Regions from separate parts of the Solibacillus sp. R5-41 genome, predicted to be linked through region 4. Evidence: riboswitches for the same ligand, from Rfam matches in the RefSeq annotation. Region 4 holds a riboswitch; each other region holds the start of a gene.
The links. Region 4 has a riboswitch for thiamine pyrophosphate ahead of tenA (thiaminase II). Riboswitches for the same ligand answer to the same signal wherever they lie in the genome.
Positions count from the first base shown of each region.

Region 1: another riboswitch for thiamine pyrophosphate. It lies ahead of thiT (energy-coupled thiamine transporter ThiT); the one in region 4 lies ahead of tenA (thiaminase II).
Region 2: another riboswitch for thiamine pyrophosphate. It lies ahead of CSE16_RS10485 (ABC transporter substrate-binding protein); the one in region 4 lies ahead of tenA (thiaminase II).
Region 3: another riboswitch for thiamine pyrophosphate. It lies ahead of CSE16_RS17550 (YkoF family thiamine/hydroxymethylpyrimidine-binding protein); the one in region 4 lies ahead of tenA (thiaminase II).

Region 1 is NZ_CP024123.1:3,766,796-3,771,629, forward strand. Features, by position in the region: gene CSE16_RS18730 (polyphosphate kinase) at 1-277, opposite strand, end outside; gene map (type I methionyl aminopeptidase) at 764-1,516, opposite strand; gene thiT (energy-coupled thiamine transporter ThiT) at 2,010-2,621, opposite strand; TPP riboswitch at 2,710-2,817, opposite strand; gene CSE16_RS18750 (magnetosome magnetite crystal formation protein family) at 2,919-3,245, shown strand; gene CSE16_RS22270 (hypothetical protein) at 3,318-3,437, shown strand; gene CSE16_RS18755 (AAA family ATPase) at 3,503-4,834, opposite strand, start outside.
Region 2 is NZ_CP024123.1:2,170,103-2,174,936, reverse strand. Features, by position in the region: gene CSE16_RS10490 (DMT family transporter) at 1-867, shown strand, start outside; TPP riboswitch at 1,076-1,187, shown strand; gene CSE16_RS10485 (ABC transporter substrate-binding protein) at 1,355-2,335, shown strand; gene CSE16_RS10480 (thiamine-binding protein) at 2,339-2,632, shown strand; gene CSE16_RS10475 (ABC transporter permease) at 2,629-3,414, shown strand; gene CSE16_RS10470 (ABC transporter ATP-binding protein) at 3,389-4,114, shown strand; gene CSE16_RS10465 (GNAT family N-acetyltransferase) at 4,167-4,661, opposite strand; partial or broken gene CSE16_RS10460 (cysteine hydrolase family protein) at 4,823-4,834, shown strand, end outside.
Region 3 is NZ_CP024123.1:3,543,780-3,548,613, reverse strand. Features, by position in the region: gene CSE16_RS17570 (DMT family transporter) at 1-125, shown strand, start outside; gene CSE16_RS17565 (energy-coupling factor transporter transmembrane component T family protein) at 401-1,087, opposite strand; gene CSE16_RS17560 (ABC transporter ATP-binding protein) at 1,137-2,507, opposite strand; gene CSE16_RS17555 (ECF transporter S component) at 2,500-3,081, opposite strand; gene CSE16_RS17550 (YkoF family thiamine/hydroxymethylpyrimidine-binding protein) at 3,083-3,664, opposite strand; TPP riboswitch at 3,744-3,849, opposite strand; partial or broken gene thrS (threonine--tRNA ligase) at 4,465-4,834, shown strand, end outside.
Region 4 is NZ_CP024123.1:774,269-779,102, reverse strand. Features, by position in the region: gene thiE (thiamine phosphate synthase) at 144-788, opposite strand; gene thiD (bifunctional hydroxymethylpyrimidine kinase/phosphomethylpyrimidine kinase) at 775-1,599, opposite strand; gene thiM (hydroxyethylthiazole kinase) at 1,596-2,351, opposite strand; gene tenA (thiaminase II) at 2,338-3,021, opposite strand; TPP riboswitch at 3,086-3,185, opposite strand; TPP riboswitch at 3,293-3,392, opposite strand; gene CSE16_RS03510 (endonuclease Q family protein) at 3,661-4,830, shown strand.

The DNA of each region.
Region 1 (4,834 bases), 1.3 Mb from region 4:
AGAAACGATGCATATAATGGTAACGAAGTTCATGTGGCTGTGGCGCCGAAATTGGGTGGACGATTAAACCACGAGGATCGATGCGCTCTGTTAGACGTTTAATCGCGCCCCCCTTCCCCGCTGCATCCATCCCTTCAAATGCTAAAATTAATCCGATTTTATTATTAAATAAAAATTGTTGCGCATTTAACATTTCGTATTGTAGAACTTTCAACTTTTTCTTGTACATTTTTTTATCTACTTCTAAAGACAAATCTAAGTTCTTTAACTGCTTCATCAATTTCATCCTCTCCTAGATCAGCTACTATTAGTTTACTTGAAATTATCTGGATTTGGTAATTTTTGTTCGTTTGTGCTATTTTGCACTTATTTTTTTGGGAAGGAGGAAATAAAGAATACCTTCTGCAGATACAAACTTTCTAATATAGTGGGTAGCGGTGGATTTTTAATTAGATTTTCATTCCAATTTAAAGCAGCATTCTAACTTTTTAAGCTATAGTGCAGATGGAATAAAAAATTTTACGCTTCACCAAATCCTTCCTGTAAAGAACATGTAGCGACAGAAATAAAACCTGGGAATGAGAACGCGAGCATTTATTGTAAGAACAAATTTTGGTGTTAAGTCACTATTCTTCTTGCCAATTTATGCTTTTAGCTTTTCAATTATTAATATTTTCAATGAGCAATTACCTTTAAGTGATTTCCCAAAAAATGATAAATTGCAAAAAAATCGTAACGACTTTAAATGCCGTTACGATTTTTATTAGTCTTCTAACATTGTTAAAATAATTGGTTTATCTTTTGTTACAATAATTGAATGCTCAATTTGGGCTACTAAAGATTTATCTGGTGTTACGAATGTCCAGCCGTCACCTGATTCTACAATGTGCTCTGCTTTTGCTGAAATGAATGGCTCTACAGCAAGTACCATTCCCTCTTTCATTATTGTCGTATCCCAAGCGTCGTAATAATTTAAAATATGGTTTGGTGCTTCATGTAAAGATTTACCTAAGCCGTGGCCTGTTAAGTTCATAATGACAGTTAAACCGTGATCACGCGCCTCACGCTCTACTGCCTTACCAATTTGATTTAATTTTGAACCAGCTTTTACTTTTGTCATCGCACGCTCAAGCGCTGACTTCGCTACTGCACATAACTTTTCTTTGTCCTCATAGCCTTCACCAACTACGAAAGAAATCCCCGTATCTGCAAAATAGCCGTTTAAAGATCCTGAAACGTCAATATTAACGATGTCACCTTCTTGGATTTTCTTTGAACCTGGAATACCATGTGCTACCTCATGATTGACACTAATACAAGTGTATCCTGGGAAATCATATTCTCCTTTTGGTCCTGAAATGGCTCCTGCTTCTGCAAACATGCGCCCTGCAATTTCATCCAATTCCTTCGTAGTAACACCCGGTACTGTCGCAAGCTTCATTGCCTCACGAATTTCCGCGCAAATACGACCAATCTTTTTAAACGCTTGGACTTCTTCTTTAGTTGTAACGATCATGTTAAACTTCCTTCCTCATAATAATGTCTACCCTACACTATATCATACTTAAAAAAAGTTGTAAGGGTTCAATTACTACAACTTGAAGAGTGGCTATTTTTCATCTCTATAAAAGCTGAACTAAAGAATTCCTTCTGCTAATGTAAGCTTTTTGTTATAAATTCTAATAAAGTTTGTGCTCGTTTAGGCTGGCTAAGCACATGAGGCGAACAGCTTTGTTGCACAAATCTGCACTACTCATCCGTGTGCTTTGTGCAAGGCCAGCCTCTGTGTAAGTTTGGCACACTGAACCTTTAGCATATTTTGCGCCGCTACCGTGGGAGGCGGCGGATTCTTAGTTAACTTCCATTCTAATTTTAAGCAGGTTTCATATGTGCAAGTTATATAATAATAAAAGGAGCATCCCATATTCGAGACACTCCTCCATCCTAAATTATTTAATTTATCAATTACTCCTCGATTAAAAGGATGTTTCCATGCTGACATTGCTCCATCAGTTTGACGTAGAACTTCCACCTATAGAAGCGGATGATTTCTGCTGTAGCGAGTTATATGTTTTTAATAATCGTGGTGCGGATGTGAATAATAATACTGCTATAACAGCTGTTAAAATCGTCGCCGGTAGCATGTACGAAGCATTATAAAGTATTGAATATTTCCAGACATTTTCATCACCAGCATATTCCTTAAAGAATACAACACCTGCTAAAAGGTGGGCACCGAATCGTAAAAATCCACCGATGAAAATTCCGATGACAATATAAGTCGTCATTTTCGCTTTGTTTAATGCTTGTGTTGCTTCAAGTAATGGTTTACGTACAACAGCAGCAACTCCTACCGCTGTAAAGGCAATGCCGTAATCAAGTAGTGCCTGCACCCAATGTACTATAAATGCACCGAATACCATTTGTAAAACCCCAATAATTAATCCTGTTGCTAAACCTGCTACTAAGCCCCAACGAATCGCCATTAATACGATGGGTAGCATGACAAAGCTGATGGATCCACCTTGTGCCCATAATTTAAATGAGTATTGGTCTAGTACTAGCCCGATGGCAGCAAAGATTGCAATTTCCACCATCATTAATAATTTCTTTTTGTCCATATCAAATCTCCTCCTTTTTTTCCGATGTAAAAAGTGAGAAGGAATAGAAAAAAACGACATCAGGACAGAGCCTGACTATCGTTTATTAGTCGGTTTCTATCCACATCCCTACGCAAGCGTTAACTTACAGGTTCAAAGAGTCAGTGCATTACGTGCACAATCTCAGCCAACAAATTCGGCACCCCTTGTGGTTACATCTTTTTAATTGTTTGAACTAATAAATTATATCCAATAATAGTAAAATTATCAATACCATTAGTTATAGTTCCTTATAAAAATGTAAAGGAGTTGAATGTTTTGGATAATTCAAAAGGTTTAAGTGCAATTGGCTATTTAAGTATCTTTTTTGCGCCATTCATTGTGCCATTACTAATATTTTTTGTGAGTAAAGACACCGCTATACGTTCACATGCAAAGCGCGCATTTATTTCACAATTAGTCCCATTCGTTTTGGGGATTCTATTTTTAGTTATCTTCGTTTCATCATCGCTTTTCGTATCAAATGCTTTCTCTTTTAATGAAAGTACCATTTTACTCACGATAATTATCTTTATTTTGTACTTACTTCTCACCTGTGCTATTGCTGTTTGGAATTTTGTACAAGCAATCAAAGTAATGCGTTAATATTAATAGGCTTTTTATTAATGGGTATACTAACTTTACTTCCGCTGAAAGAAATTAAAGGAGCGTTCCATTATGAAGCTAAAAAAATTAATAAAAACTGCAATCAAATTTGCGCCAATTATTTATCCAATCGTCAAAAAAATAATTGATAATAGGTCAAAATTAAAGGCTACAAACATGTCAAAAAGATAGCTTTCCACAGTTCCTACATGCAGAAAAACCATTTTGCACGAAATCAAAATGGTTTTTCTATGTTTTTATTTTATGATAATTTCCGTTCGACTATGGCCTTCTTTTAGCTTTTGCACTTGTAAAATTGCTGGCATTGCCGCTTTTAATTCTGCAACATGTGAAATGACGCCAATTAATCGCCCCGTTTGTTGCAAATCAATTAAAATATCAATCGCTTTTCTCAATGATTCCTCATCTAAAGTACCGAAGCCTTCATCAATAAACATCGTATCAATATGAACACTACCTTGCACACTTTGAATGACATCAGCCATCCCTAATGCAAGGGCAAGTGAGGCATTGAATTTTTCTCCACCCGAAAGTGTCTTCACATCGCGGGTTTGTCCTGTATTACTGTCAAACACATCAATGCTTAGCCCACTTTGTGCATTCCCTTCCTTACGTCCAGTAGACTTCAAGAAATATTGACCGTTCGATAAAATACGCAAGCGCTCGTTCGCCGCATGCGTCACTTTTTCTAAGTAACCAATTTGTGCGAAACGTTCAAATGAAATTTTTGCTTCATTTTGACCACGAATAACATCATAAATTTGCTCTACTTGAATTAACTTTCCTTTATATTGCTCAATTTCTGTTGCTACTTTTTGCAATCGGACTTTCGTTGATCGACATTGCTCCATATATGATTCAGCCAGTTTATAGTCCGCATATAGCATCTCAAATTGATGATTCAACTCATTAATTTGCTGCTCCCATGCCGTTAAATCGACAGGTTCTTTCCCCGCTAATTGAGCAGAATCTTCCGCAATTTGTACAGCAAAGGTATGCATTTTTTGTCGGAACTGCTCAATTTCTTGACGCATTTGTTGCTGCACTTCAATCGCTAAAATCGACTTTTTATAGCTCACCTCATCTGTAAATCCGGCATTTTCAAGCGCTAATAAATATTCCGATTTCGCCTTTGATTCCTCCTGTAGCTGGTCAATTTCCCGCTTTTTAGCATGTTCGAAATTAGCCGCACAAGTTTTTTCATTTAATTGTGCTTGCTGCAAATGTTGCGTAGCTCGTTCGATTTCCCCTTTTAACGTTTCATGTTTCAATTGCTCCACCTGCAATGCTGCGTTCACTTGTTGCACTGTTGTAAATTGTGGAAGCATTGACTTTTCACTTTGCTCAAACTTCCCTTGCTCCTGAGCTAATTGCGTATTCACATTCGTTACATAAGTACGCCCTTTTTCAATGCGAGTTTGTAGCGTATCTAACTGTTTCATTAACTCTTCATTCGCATGCTTTTCTGTTACTAATTGCGCCTGCTGCTGTTTCATTTTTTGCAATGCTTGTGCCAACTCGCCAGTCGTTTGCTCATTTTTAAATAGAGAATCAATCGTCACTTGTTG
Region 2 (4,834 bases), 1.4 Mb from region 4:
AAATATAAAGGCGAAATTTTGATGCTCATTACGGCCGTGATGTGGGGGAGCGGTTTCGTCGGCATGGCTGTTGGGCTAGAGTACTGGACCGTCTTTCAATTAATGGCTGGGCGCTTTTTATTAGCGTCCATTATTTTAAGCGTTATATTTTATAAAAAGTTAAAATTAATTACGAAAAGCGTTCTTTGGAAGGGTGCTGTCCTTGGCGCCATCTTATTTGCCGCATTTGCTTTGCAAACGATGGGGCTGGAGTACACGACACCCTCGAAAAATGCTTTTTTAACAGCTTTAAATGTTATTATTGTACCAATCATTGCGTATGTCATTTATAAACGTCGCATTGATCGCTTTGAATTTATTGCTGCCGGAATGGCGATTGTCGGAATTGGCTTTTTATCATTACAAGACTCGCTCACAATCAATTTTGGCGATTTCCTGTCCATTTTATGTGCAGTTGGCTTTGCCTTTGACATTTTCTATACAAATGTTTTCGTCAAAACTGAGGATGCACTTGCTTTAACAATTGTTCAATTTTATACGGCGACGATTTTAAGTATTGCTTCAGTCCTAGTGCTTGGTGAGGTGCCAACTACATATTCTTCGGAAGGGATCTACGTTATTCTTTACTTAGCGGTTTTCTGTACGGCGGTTGCGTATGTGTGTCAAAATATTGGGATGCAATATGCAAATCCAACAAAATCCGCAATTATCCTATCAACGGAAGCTTTATTCGGTACGATATTCTCGGTATGGCTACTCAGCGAAATATTAACGGGGCGTATGCTGTTCGGCTGTGTGTTAATTTTTGTTGCCATTATATTTGCCGAGGTCAAGCCAACCTTTAAAAGGAAAAAATTATATGCATAAAAGGATGGAAAGCAACCTGTTTTTTAGGTTGCTTTTTTGTGAGGGGAAAAAGTTGAAATACGTGCCAATTCACATGAAATCACCCATTATTCGCACTTTATTCAGGTACTACGAAAGGCTTTTAAAGTGAAAAATCGGAAAACTGGATATATTAAGCTTGACCTATGTGTCGGATATCGTTACGATAGGCATTGAAAAGTTCATAGACCTAAAAATGTAGGGGTGCTAGTGTTGCTAGCTGAGAAAGTGATCCATGGAGAGACTTACCCTTTGAACCTGAACTGGTTAATACCGGCGGAGGAAACATTGACACGTAGATTGTTATTTAGTTTATTTTTGTAACTATTTGTTTCTTGTTCGACGCCTGGTACCCAATGTACCAGGCGTTTTTTACATTTTTCTATTAGTCCTTTTCATTTGAAAGATAGATCTTGCAAAAAAACGCAAGAATCTGTACATACTTAGGCGAAAAAGGGAGGATTTTTACATGTGGAAATGGTTAAGTATTATTGGCATGTCATTGCTATTAGTAGGCTGTCAACAAGATGCTAAAACAGAAGATTCAGATTTGACGAAAGTTCAAGTGGTGCTTGATTGGACGCCAAATACGAATCATACGGGCTTATATGTTGCCCAGGAAAAAGGGTATTTTGAGGAAGCAGGTCTGGATGTTGAAATTATTCAACCAGGGGATGCAGGTGCAGATCAGCTTGTTGCAACAGGCAAAGCACAGTTCGGAATTAGTGCCCAAGAATCCGTTACACAGGCGCGATTGCAAGGTGTCCCAATCGTTTCCATTGCAGCCATCATTCAGCACAATACATCGGGTTTTGCATCATTAAAGGAAACGGGGATTCAAACACCAAAAGATTTTGAAGGAAAAACATATGGCGGCTGGGGTTCACCAGTTGAACAAGCCATTATAAAAACGGTAATGGGCATGGAAGATGGGGATGTAGAGAAAGTAGACATTGTTAACGCCGGCTCTGCAGACTTTTTTAATATGATGAAACAAGATATTGATTTTGCATGGATTTACTACGGCTGGACAGGCATTGAAGCGGAGTTACGTGAGCAAGCTATTGATATGCTATATTTAACAGATTATGCGAAAGAATTGGATTACTATACACCGGTAATTATTACGAATGAAAAGTACATTGACGAGGAAGAAGAAACGGTTCGTGCATTTATGCAGGCCGTAAGCAAAGGCTATGAACTAGCGATTAACGAGCCAGAAGAAGCGGCAAGTATGCTATTAAAAGCCGTACCAGAATTAGATGAAGAACTAGTAGTGAACAGTGCGATTTGGTTATCGAAACAGTACCAAGCAGAAGCGTCACAGTGGGGAATCCAATCATTAGACGTATGGGAAAACTACGCGAATTGGATGTTCGAAAATAAGTTAATCGAAAAAGAATTAGATGCTGAAAAAGCATTTACAAATCAATTTTTACCGGAGGAATAAAAAATGGCCAACAGTTTAGTAAGTATTCAAATTATCCCGAAAACAGAACGGTATGAAGATGTGATCCCGTATGTCGATGCAGCCATTGCAATGATTGATGCGTCTGGGGTCGTTTATCGCGTAGGTCCTTTAGAAACAACGATGGAAGGCGAGCTAACACAGCTTCTACAACTGATTGAAAAAATGAATGAAAAAATGGTGGAACTGGGTGCAATTAGCGTCATTTCTCAAGTGAAAATTTTATATAACCCACAAGGTGCATCAATCGAAAAGCTAACGGGGAAATATGATTCATGAACCTTTGGAAAAAGTATCGCATTACGATAGGCTTTTTACTAAGTTTATTCATCATTGCCGAAATTGTCGTGCGGCTACTAGATTTACCAGTTTGGCTATTTCCTGCACCATCTGTAGTCATAATGGAGCTTTTTCAAACGTCTGATGAACTTTTACCACATGTCATTGCAACGGTTAAGCTAACAATCATCGGTTTAACAGCTGGAAGTTTAATTGGTTTTATCGTAGGGATTTTATTGCATTTACTGCCGATCGTCCATAAAGTTGGCTATCCATTAATCCTGATATCGCAAAATATCCCGACGATTGTGCTAGCGCCACTATTAATCATTTGGTTTGGCTTCGGGCTTATGCCAAAGGTCGTCATTATTGGGTTAGTATGCTTCTTCCCAATTGCGATTGCCCTGTTGGATGGGTTACGTCAAACGACACCAGAACTGCGACAGTATTTTCAAATGGCTGGTGCGACAAAATGGCAGCAATTTTGGAAGCTTGAGCTACCGTTTGCAATGCCAGCGTTATTTTCAGGGTTAAAGATTGCCGCTACGTATAGCGTGATGGGTGCGGTCATTACCGAATGGCTCGGTGCGAAACAAGGTTTAGGCGTGTATATGACATATGCACAATCAGCCTTTCGCACAGATCGCGTGTTTGTTGCGATTACACTCATTGTCGTACTAAGCTTAAGCGTTTTCGGAATCATTCGCCTAATAGAAGAGCGTTTTGTACATAGCTATAAAAAGGAGGAGCCACATCATGCTAACAATTCAAGCACTCCATAAGCAATTTCAGCAGCAAGAAGTTTTGCAAGATATTGATTTACATGTACAAGATGGAGAAATCGTGGCATTGCTTGGTCCTTCTGGTAGCGGTAAAAGTACATTATTACAATGTGTTGGCGGGATATTGCCACCATCTTCTGGTCAAATTTTCATTGATGATACGCTCATTAATGGGGAAAGTGGGCACATTAGCTATATGCCACAGCATCACTGCCTATTACCTTGGCGAACGGTGTTACAAAACGTACTGCTTGCACAAGAATTATCGGGCACGGTTAATAAGGATGAAGCTATTGAATGGATTGAACGTATTGGATTAGGGGATTATTTACACGCCTATCCACACGAAATTTCAGGTGGCATGAAGCAGCGTATATCCTTTTTACGTGCTTTATTAAGTCCGCAAAGCTTGCTCTGTCTAGACGAGCCTTTTTCAGCACTGGATGAAATTACACGCCATAAAATGCACATTTGGCTATTAGAAATGTGGAAAAAACGTCAAAAGTCTATTTTATTTATTACCCATCAAATTGATGAAGCGCTTTTTTTGGCAAACCGTATTTATGTGCTATCGGAACGCCCGGCAACGATTAAAGCAGAAATCCAAGTGCCGTTTCCAAAAGAGCGCACAAAGGAACTGTTAGAAACCGAGGAATTTTTCCAAGCACGTACAAAGCTTTTGAACTTGTTGATGGAGTGAAAATCTTATAAAGCACAATTCATTGTTTAAATGGATTGTGCTTTACTTCGTATTATAATAAACGAGACATATAATATTCATCCACATATTGGCCGTCGATAAATAAAGAGTCTTTTTTAACGCCTTCAATTTCAAAGCCCATTTTTTTATATAAATGAACCGCTACTTCATTCGTCGCGATAACGGTTAACTCTAGGCGATGAAGCTCCACTTGTTTTGCCCATGAAATAACCGAAGTGAAAAGTGCATTACCTACACCTTTTCCTCGACTATCACTATGTACGCCAATGACAATATATGCTCGATGTGCAATGCGTTGAGGCTTTTCATTTTGGACGATCATATAGCCTAATATGCGGTCACCTTCAGTTGCAATAAACATACCTGATTTGGTTTGACTATTGATTAATTCAATAAGCTTGCCTAAACTTTCAGGAGTCACCTTTCTTTCCCCAGGTGCAAATAGCATAAAACCAGATTCTTCTGCATTGCTCATCACAAATATGATGTCTTCAGCATCACGATTCGTTGCTTTTCGGATTTCAATCATAGCTAAAACTCCTTTTAATTTCCTATTTTTCTCATTATACCAAATAATCAATGACTGACTCTTTTGATTTTTTAAACGATAATGTAAATTAAAGGTGTAGTATCCTACCTCAAATGATAAAATAATTACTATATTGTGAAATGAAAGAGGTAAAACGAATGGAAACTAGT
Region 3 (4,834 bases), 1.5 Mb from region 4:
TTTTTATCCTTTTCTCTCTCGTATCGAATAATATATATATTCGAATGAATCAGAAGAAAAAGTTGTCAGAGCAATTGTCTCCGAGGAGCAAAGTGCTGAAAACTAGAAAGTTACTAAGTGAATAAAGGGATGTATTCGAGCGTCTTTTCTACAGAGTGGTTTGTAGAGAAGACGCTTTTAATATAATCCTGCACCAGGTGCAAACACAATTTACTACAATTAATAATAATACATTGAGTGAGGATAATAGACTATTTTACACAAGTGTCCTTGTAGAATGACAAACCCAAATGCATTTGCTTTACATTAAAGAACGAGAACCAATTACAAATGAATTACACAAAAAAGTTTCCACCTTCTCATGAGGCGGAAACTTTTCCTTAATTCTTGGATTATTATTTTAACCAAGCCACAAACTATTCGTACAGCTTAACAGAAGCACGATTAGGAATAAAGCGGCACAAACGCCATCTATTTTGCTTACTGTTATCACTTGAAAATAGCTAGTTCTTCGTTCTCCTGTAAAGCCTCTTGCTTCCATCGCAAATGCAGCTCGCTCGGCTTTACGAACAGCGCCTGCTAGCATAGGGATTAAAATTCTCCGTAAGCCAAGAAGTCGTTGTAAAGCATTTTTCTCTGGAGTAGCTCCTCTTAATCTATGTGCTTGTTGAATATGAATAAATTCATCCTTTAACACAGGTAGGAATTGGTAGCCGACCATTACCCCATATGCAATTTTAGGAGACAGTTTTAATTGCTGCATTAAGCTCATGATAAAAGTATTTGGATTCGTCGTAAAAGCGAACAAGAGAGAAAGGCTTGAAAACGCCAAGATCCGAAAACTTAATGATAAAGCATAATGCAACTGTGTTTCTGTAACGTTTAGTACCCAAAAAGACCAAATAACAGGTCCAGATTGATCTTCCGCAAAAACAATCGTTGACCAAAAATACCCGAAAGCCGTCACAAAAAAAGGAATCATAAACAACAACCATTTTTTCCAATTAATTCGACTAAACAATATTTGTAGCACAAGTATGCCAATACAAAACACGAACGGAGTCCACGGATCAAAAAAGAAAGCCATCGTAAGCATACAAACTGTGAACAATAAAAATTTCAGTGAAGGATTCATTTTATGTAAAGCATGCTTCACGTGACATCAATCCTTTCGGTGGTAGTAAGTGATGATCCAATTGCAGGTTTTCATTTCTCCAAACATCGGCAGCGGGAAACTTTCCAGTCAGATGCCCATTATTTAGTAATAATATCGAATCGGCTATGCAATAAGCGAACTCCATATCATGTGTAACGATCAAAAATGTTGTTCCAGCTCGGGATCGCTCATCTATTAATTGAAACAACTCAGATAATGCTGCTGCATCTTGACCGGAAGTAGGCTCATCCATCACAATCACATCACGTCCATCCGAAAGCATTGCTGCAATCGCTACTCTTCGCTTTTGCCCATGACTAACTGCAAAAGGATGGGCATCTGCAATGGGGGTTAATTTTAGTCGAGTTAACATTTTATCGACATCCTTTCCCCCACCAAATGCAACTTCATCATGGACTTTTTTTGTTAGGAATAAAAATTCTGGTGACTGTGGCACATATCCTAAATTTTCAGGCTGAACCGTTCCACTAGAAGGGATTAATCGACACAATGATTTTAATAAAGTAGACTTTCCACTACCATTAGGACCAGCCAAAACTGTTATTTCACCACGATTTAAAGTGAAAGAAACTTCTTGGAGAAACGGTTTCGCACTTATGCTACTGGCAAGGAAAGTAACATCTTCTTGCATGGAGCTATTCCGTTTTTGTAAAGGGGTAGCATCCTCAGTTTTATTTAATGGGATGTTTCGTTCAAAAAAATCCCCCCATAGATCTAATTGATGCTCAATGGCAACAATCGTAATTTTTCGTTTTAACTGTAGCTGATCCAACCATTCCACATATTTTAGGGCAGTGTAAGGGTCTAAGTGAGCAATCGGTTCGTCTAACAACAAAATTTCAGGCTCCATAATGAGTGCACATGCAGTAGCAATTCGCTGTTTTTGGCCACCTGAAAGCTTTTGAATAATTGCGTGACGAAACCCACTTAAGCCCGTCAATTCCAACACCTCGTGAATACGACCATCCATGTCTTCACGTGGTATATGCAAGTTTTCTAATGTAAATGCAAGTTCTTCCTCTACCGTTTGCATGCAAAACTGAGCATCGGGATCTTGAAAAACAGTTGCTATCCGGCGATTTATTTCTCCAGGGATATAAGAGAAACTGTCTTTCCCGAACAGCTCTAATGACCCAGTTAAGATGCCATCACAATTATCAGGGTAAAGTCTATTACATAAATACAGTAAGGTTGTTTTACCACAGCCGCTTGGACCTGTAATGACAACACGCTCTCCGCGACGAATGGACAACGAAAGATTCTCGAGTATTGGCTGTTCTTCGTCGGGATAAGAGAAAGTTACATTGTTAAAGCAGATAACATTAGGCATGTGATTCACCTTTTTTCGAGCGTGAAATGGCATATCCGCGGAGTGAACCCGTAGCGAGTAATCCGTCTGATAAAGCTTTTCCACCGACACCGGCAATTAGAGCACCACTTAATATGCGAAGTCCTAACATTAATGCTACGTAACCTGTGCTGTACACGGCAAAGCCCCCTAAAAAGTATCCATATACAAAGCTGAAAACGGCTGAGCCAACACCAGCTAACATTAATACCCACAAGTCAAAGCGTTTGTAGCGTGTTGCGGCAAAAACTGCTTCTGCTCCCAATCCTTGAATAAGACCTGTAAGAATTAAACGCGGACCAATGGCATTGCCCAATAAAACCTCTATTGTTGCTGCGATTGTTTCAGAAATGACTGCTGCGCCAGGTTTACGAATAATATACATGCAAATAATCGATACGATAAACCAAATGCCGAAGATCCATTCATACGCAATAGGACCAATAAACCCTGCCCAAATATTTCCTGCATGTAGAAATAGTAAATAGACAATACCAAACACAACAGAAAATAAAGACATAAGTACAATCTCTTTTAGCTTCCAAGATTTCAACATATTAAAGACCTCCGTGAGAAGGACTATTAATACTCATTGAAACCGTCATAACAAGATGTTTATGTTTTTCCGATCGTGCATGTGTGAAAGATTCTTCGTAAAATTCAAATACATCGTGTATGTCTCCGTGAATACCACTTGCATAATGCATCGACTCATTGTAAACACCATGCGTTTTTGCACGGTCTATTTCACTATAAATAACATTCATATAATCAGGATTATTCATCGGATAAAGAGCAAATTGAGAGGAAACATATTGTTTCGTCGTATCTGTATTTGCTACTTCATCTCCTTTATCCAAAAATACATCTCCTGCAGTGTCACCTGGACAACCAACTGAAAAAGTACCAGATAATGCAATATGCTCTCCCGTTTTAGCAGCATGTAAAGTGATGGCTTTTGCCACATTAAATACATGCACCTGTTTTCCACGAATAACAGTAGATACGTCATCCGTATGCATCCACACATTTGATGTATCTGTTTCTAGAAGAGCACCTTTAATTACCGAAATAAAATCATTGGTCATTGGATGAAGAGAAAAACGAAATCCAACGATAGGGCTTAAACCGCATTGCATATTAAAAACCTCCCGAAAAATTTTCATAAAAAAAGACCACATCCGTGAAGATGCAGCCACTTATCCAAAATGAAAAAATCGGAAAGTCACCGCACTTCCTCACGCAGGTATTATCCTGATCGAGTTATAAGGGATCGGAGCAAAAGCTCGCATCTCAGCCAAAGTGGGCACCCCTAGTGCAGAAAACGGTATGTAGTTTTTTTAATGTGCCATCAGTATAACCTACCAATATTATCATTGTAAATGAAGTTTTATTATTTCATACTTTCGTCCATGGTTGATATATTTAAGTATTGGGAGTTAACAAAGAATATCGTGCGTGTTGTGTTTTGCATAGAGTGCACAAATAATATTCCATTCATATGGGGATTTTACGAGATATGTGGGCACTATTGTAAGGCAATTTATGAAACAAGTAAATCCAATCATAGCAACGATTGTAGAATGTATTTTCTGTAAATTCTTGAAAATGGGTTATTGACAATATTTTAGGTGTAGGTTAGATTAAATACTAATTTCAATTTAAAAAGCAATGATAAGGATATGAATCGTTTTAGTGAAGATCAAAAGAGAGGGAAATCACCGGCTGAAAGTTTCCTGATTGGATGAATCGATTTACTCCCTTGGAGCTGTGCTAGGAAACTAGTGACGTGTACAGGCGTTATCTGTATCAATGAGCTACTGATGCAACAGTACAGTAGGAATTTGGGTGGAACCACGGGTATTCAAACACATACTCGTCCCTTTGTGGACGAATATGTGTTTTTTTTATTTACCAAAAAAAGAAAAGGAGTGGTAGTATGTCAAATCAAGAAGTAACGATTCAATTTCCGAATGGCGAACGAAAACGTTTTGCTAAAGGTGTTACGCTAACCGAAATCGCCAAGTCGATTAGTCCTAGCTTAGCGAAAAAATCAATTGTAGGTAGTGTAAATACGACGGCAACCGATTTGACACGACCAATTCTAGTGGATGCTGAAATTTCTCTGTATGATGCTGCGTCAAAAGAAGGCTTAGAGGTACTTCGTCATTCAACAGCGCACTTGTTAGCACAAGCGGTGAAGCGTTTATATCCAAATGCAAAATTTGGTGTTGGTCCAGTAATTGAAAACGGGTTTTATTATGATATTGAAATGACTCATACGTTAGTGCCAGAAGATTTAGGTGTAA
Region 4 (4,834 bases):
AACGGCTAGTTAAATGTAGTGTCCTTCCAAAAAAGGAGCTTTTATTACTTACTAACCACAAAAAAACTAAGGAGCGTATTCCATTGACAAAGAGAATACGTTCCTTAGTTTGATAAAAATAACAATAAGCAATAGCAGATCCTTTAATTAAAGAATTGGCCAACTGGATTATCTTTTATTGCTTTCACCGTCGCATTTATGTCGTCGCTCTGACAAATAGCTGAAATAACTGCTACCCCGTCAGCTCCTGCCGCTCGGACTTCGTAAACATCCTTCGTTGTAATACCCCCAATTGCAACAATCGGATAGGATGGATATGCCTCTCTCGCTAGTGTTAAAAACGTAACACCTGCTGCATCTTTCGCATCGAGTTTAGAGGTCGTTTCAAAAATGGGTCCGATCCCGACATAATCTGCACCATCCTTTACAGCGAAATCCATTTCTTCCATCGAATGCACAGATACACCGATCCATTTGTTTGGAAAAGGCGTACGAATTTGTGCCAGCTCGGTATCATCTTGACCAATATGTATACCATCCGCATCAATTTCTAACGCCAATTCAACATGATCATTGATAATAAACGGTACATTGTATTGACGGCATAACTTCTGGCAGCTTTTGGCGAATTCCACGAGCGCTGTACCAGTTAATGCACCATCACCCTTTTCTCGCAGCTGAAACATCGTAATACCTGCTTGTAGTGCTTTCTCTAAAATAACGAGTGGGTCTCCGCTGCAATTGATCGTTCCCATAATAAAATATACATCTAATTCATGTCGTTTCAACAAGCTGTACCTCACCTTTCGATGATATTTGCTTATAGGCAAAATGATTGGTCGGTCCATTTCCATTTCCAATGTTCAAAGGATTTTCAATGGCGGCCTGAATAAATCGTTTCGCCTCAATAATTGCATCCCGCACAGCATAGCCTTTCCCTAAAAAAGCAGTTACTGCCGCAGAAAACGTACAACCAGTTCCATGTGTATGCCGTGTATGAATACGCTTACTACTTAAGGAAAATGTTGAGCCATCCTGGAAAAATACGGTATCTACCGCTTCCGTACCTTCTAAATGGCCCCCCTTCATTACAACGCATTGCACACCTTGTCGTAAAATTTGCTGTGCTGCCACTTGTATATCAGTTGGAGTTGTAATCGTCATTCCTGTAATGACTTCTGCCTCTGGAATATTAGGTGTCAGCACAGTTGCTAAAGGTAATAACTTTGTTTTGAGTGCTTCGACCGCTTCCCGCTGTAATAAACTAGCCCCGCCCTTTGCAATCATAACTGGATCAACGACAAGCTGTACGTCCATTTTCTGTAAAACTTCCGCAACCGTTTCAATAATGTCAGCTGAAAATAACATCCCCGTTTTTAGAGCGGTTACAGGCAAATCTGCAAATACAGCCTCCATTTGAGCTTGAATAAAACCAGGCGGCGTGGGAAAAATATTAGAGACTCCTATTGTATTTTGTGCAGTTAAAGCAGTAATAACAGTCGTCCCGTATACACCAAGCTCCTGAAAGGTTTTTAAATCTGCCTGTATACCTGCCCCACCACTACTATCCGAGCCTGCAATCGTCATCACAATATTCATAGCTGTTCCCTCAATGAATATTTTTCAAGGCCATTTAATACGCTCACTTGTACCGATCCCATATATTGCGCTTCACCACTAGCCTCTGCCGCTATTTGTTTATATTGCTGTAAAACTTGCTGTAAATTTGTTATTTTATCCCCTTCAACAGATAGTGCTGCACTACAAATGGCACTCAATAAACAGCCTGAACCAGTAATTTGAGTCATCCGTACATCGCCACCAGCAATTTGCTCCACTACATGACCATCCGTTACAATGTCTGTTTTTCCCGTTACAATAACCGTTGTATTCCATTTTTTTGCTACTTGCTTTGCAACTTCAACAGTATCCATGTCTCCTTCTCCACTGTCGACACCTTTGGATTCCCACTGCACACCAGCAATTGCGGCAAGTTCCCCTACATTACAACGGATTGCGTCAAAACGGATTTGCTCAAGCAATTGCTGAACGATTTTTTTTCGGAATTCGGTTGCACCAACCCCTACAGGATCAAGTAAAGTCGGAACATTTAATTCATTCGCTTTTTTTCCTGCAATCAACATCGCCTCAAATGTCCATGAATTTATTGTCCCGATATTAATTAACAATGCATCTGCCATTGCGACCATTTCCGCCACTTCATCCTTATCATCTGCCATGACAGGAGATGCCCCTATTGCTAGCAAGCCATTCGCTGTAAAATTTGCGACAACATAATTCGTTATACAGTGGACGAGCGGTTTCTTTTTATGAATATTATACATAGTCATATTGAGCAACCTCATTTTCCCAGTTTTCTAATGTCCAAGGCATTTCCCAAAACTTCCATTCGTAATAACAGCTTTTCACGAAATGTGCTTTGAAAATGGCGCTTTTTTCAGGCTGTTCCTTGACATAGCGGTCCATTATCGCTTTTTGTTTTTCAATTGTCGCTTTAAAATCGTCTGCACTATACATCGCAATCCAATCCTCATATAGCTTAACGCCCGGTTTTGCATCTTTATATTTTTCACCGATTTCCTGATATAACCACGGACATGGGAACATCGCTGCAAAAGCCTCTGCAACATCTCCATTATGTGCAGCATTATACATGTGGCTCACATAATTATAAGCAGCTGGGGCAGGCTCGAACGCTTTTAGCTCCTCTACGGATACAGCAAGTTCTGCAAACACAGTTCGGTGTAATTCAAGCTCTCCTTCGTTAATAGATTGTGCCATATCAAGATAATACGAAATGTCGTCATTATGCTCCGCTTTCGAAGCTGCAATCGCTAGCACTTTTGTGTAATGCTTTAAATAATACGCGTCTTGCATCATATAATATTTAAATTTTTCAATTGGTAGCGTGCCATCAACAAGCCCTTTCACAAATGGATGCTCAAAGCTTCCTTCCCAGTATAAATCCGTTTCTTTTCTTACCTCATCACAAAATGTCATCTTTCTTCCTCCTTGTGTTAGGCTTAAGAACAAAAAAAACGCTCCTAAATGCGTATAGCAAAGAAGCGTCCTACTCATTGCTCCCTACGCCAGTATTAACTGAACAGGTTCTAAGGGTCAGGTTTTAACCTTCTCAACGCCGATGCGTCCCCCCGCTAATAAAATATTTTCTTGGAAAAACAATTACTCCTGAGCTTTGGGCCAACACGAAAAAAACAAAAAACTCCCCTTAAAGGAGAGCTCATGTACAAAAAAAATGCGAAATGTGTTAATCGCTATGTACTTTGCTCCCTACGCCAGTATTAACTGAACAGGTTCCAAGGGTCAGGTTTCAACCTTCTCAACGCATACGCGTCCCCCTGCAAATATTTTAATTACCTTTATGCTACCATTCTTTCCATTGCATTATCAATAGAATTTTTTCAACTTCTGACAATGCGCAATACAATTCCAATATTTAATTGGGCAGACGGATAGCCATATAAATTCGTGCAGGTATGGGAATGGTAATTGTGAAATTGTCAAATTTCAGGTCTGGAAATCCTCATTTAGAATAACTAAAAAAACAGGAATTCTTCCATCGTATAACTAAAGTTTATTGACACATCCTTAAATTTAGAAAGGTGGCGATAAGTTAATTTGTTAAAAAACTATTATGCGGATTTGCATATTCACATTGGTCGCACATTGAATGGACGCGCAGTAAAAATTACGGGTAGTAAAACATTAACATTGACGAATATTTTACAAACAGCCAGCTCACAAAAGGGGCTCGATTTAATTGGAATTATCGACTGTCATTCACCGGGCGTATTAGAGGAAATGGCGCAATTGATAGCACAAGGTTCTCTTGTACCACTTGCTGACGGTGGACTGCGGTATGAAAATACAACACTTATTTTAGGCACTGAAATTGAAATTTACGATACGAATTGTCATGGTCCGATTCATGTGTTAGCATACTTCCCAACAATTACGGTTATGAAGGCTTTTTCAGATTGGATGAGTCAACATGTAAAAAATATACATCTCAGCTCGCAGCGTATTTATTGTGATGCAAAAACATTGCAGCAACAAGTAGCTGCACTCGGTGGTTTGTTCATCCCCGCACATGTGTTTACACCTTTTAAAAGCTTATATGGGAAAGGGGTGCGACAAAGCTTAACGGAAGTATTTGATCCGGCAATGATTGATGCGGTTGAACTTGGTCTTAGTTCCGATACCGAGATGGTCAGTAAAATAAAAGAACTTAAACATTATACATTTGTCACCAATTCTGACGCTCACTCCCTTGGTAAAATGGCGCGAGAATATCAAAAACTATATTTAGCAGATGCAAATTTCGTTGAGTTGTTAAAAGCATTGCACAATATTGATAATCGCTCTATAAGCGCTAATTATGGGTTACATCCTTTACTCGGAAAATATCATCAAACTGTTTGCGCTAAATGTGGCAGTCATGTACAGGATGAGGCGAAACTCTGTCTCAATTGTGGGAGTAAACAAATTATTAAAGGTGTGGCGAAACGCATACAGGAGCTGTCCTCCGATCATACGACAGAACGAAAAAGACCGCCCTACATCCATCAAGTACCATTAGATTTCATACCGGGTATCGGTCCAAAAATAATAGAAAAGTTACTCGCCGCATTTGGTACTGAGATGGACATACTACACCGAGTAACGGTTCTTCAATTGGCGACAGTTGTACCACAAAAAATTGCAGAAAGAATTGATTTAGCAAGAACGGGGCAGCTATATTTTGCAGTTGGTGGTGGCGGGGTTTATGGGAAGGTTCAATTTGATTAACCAA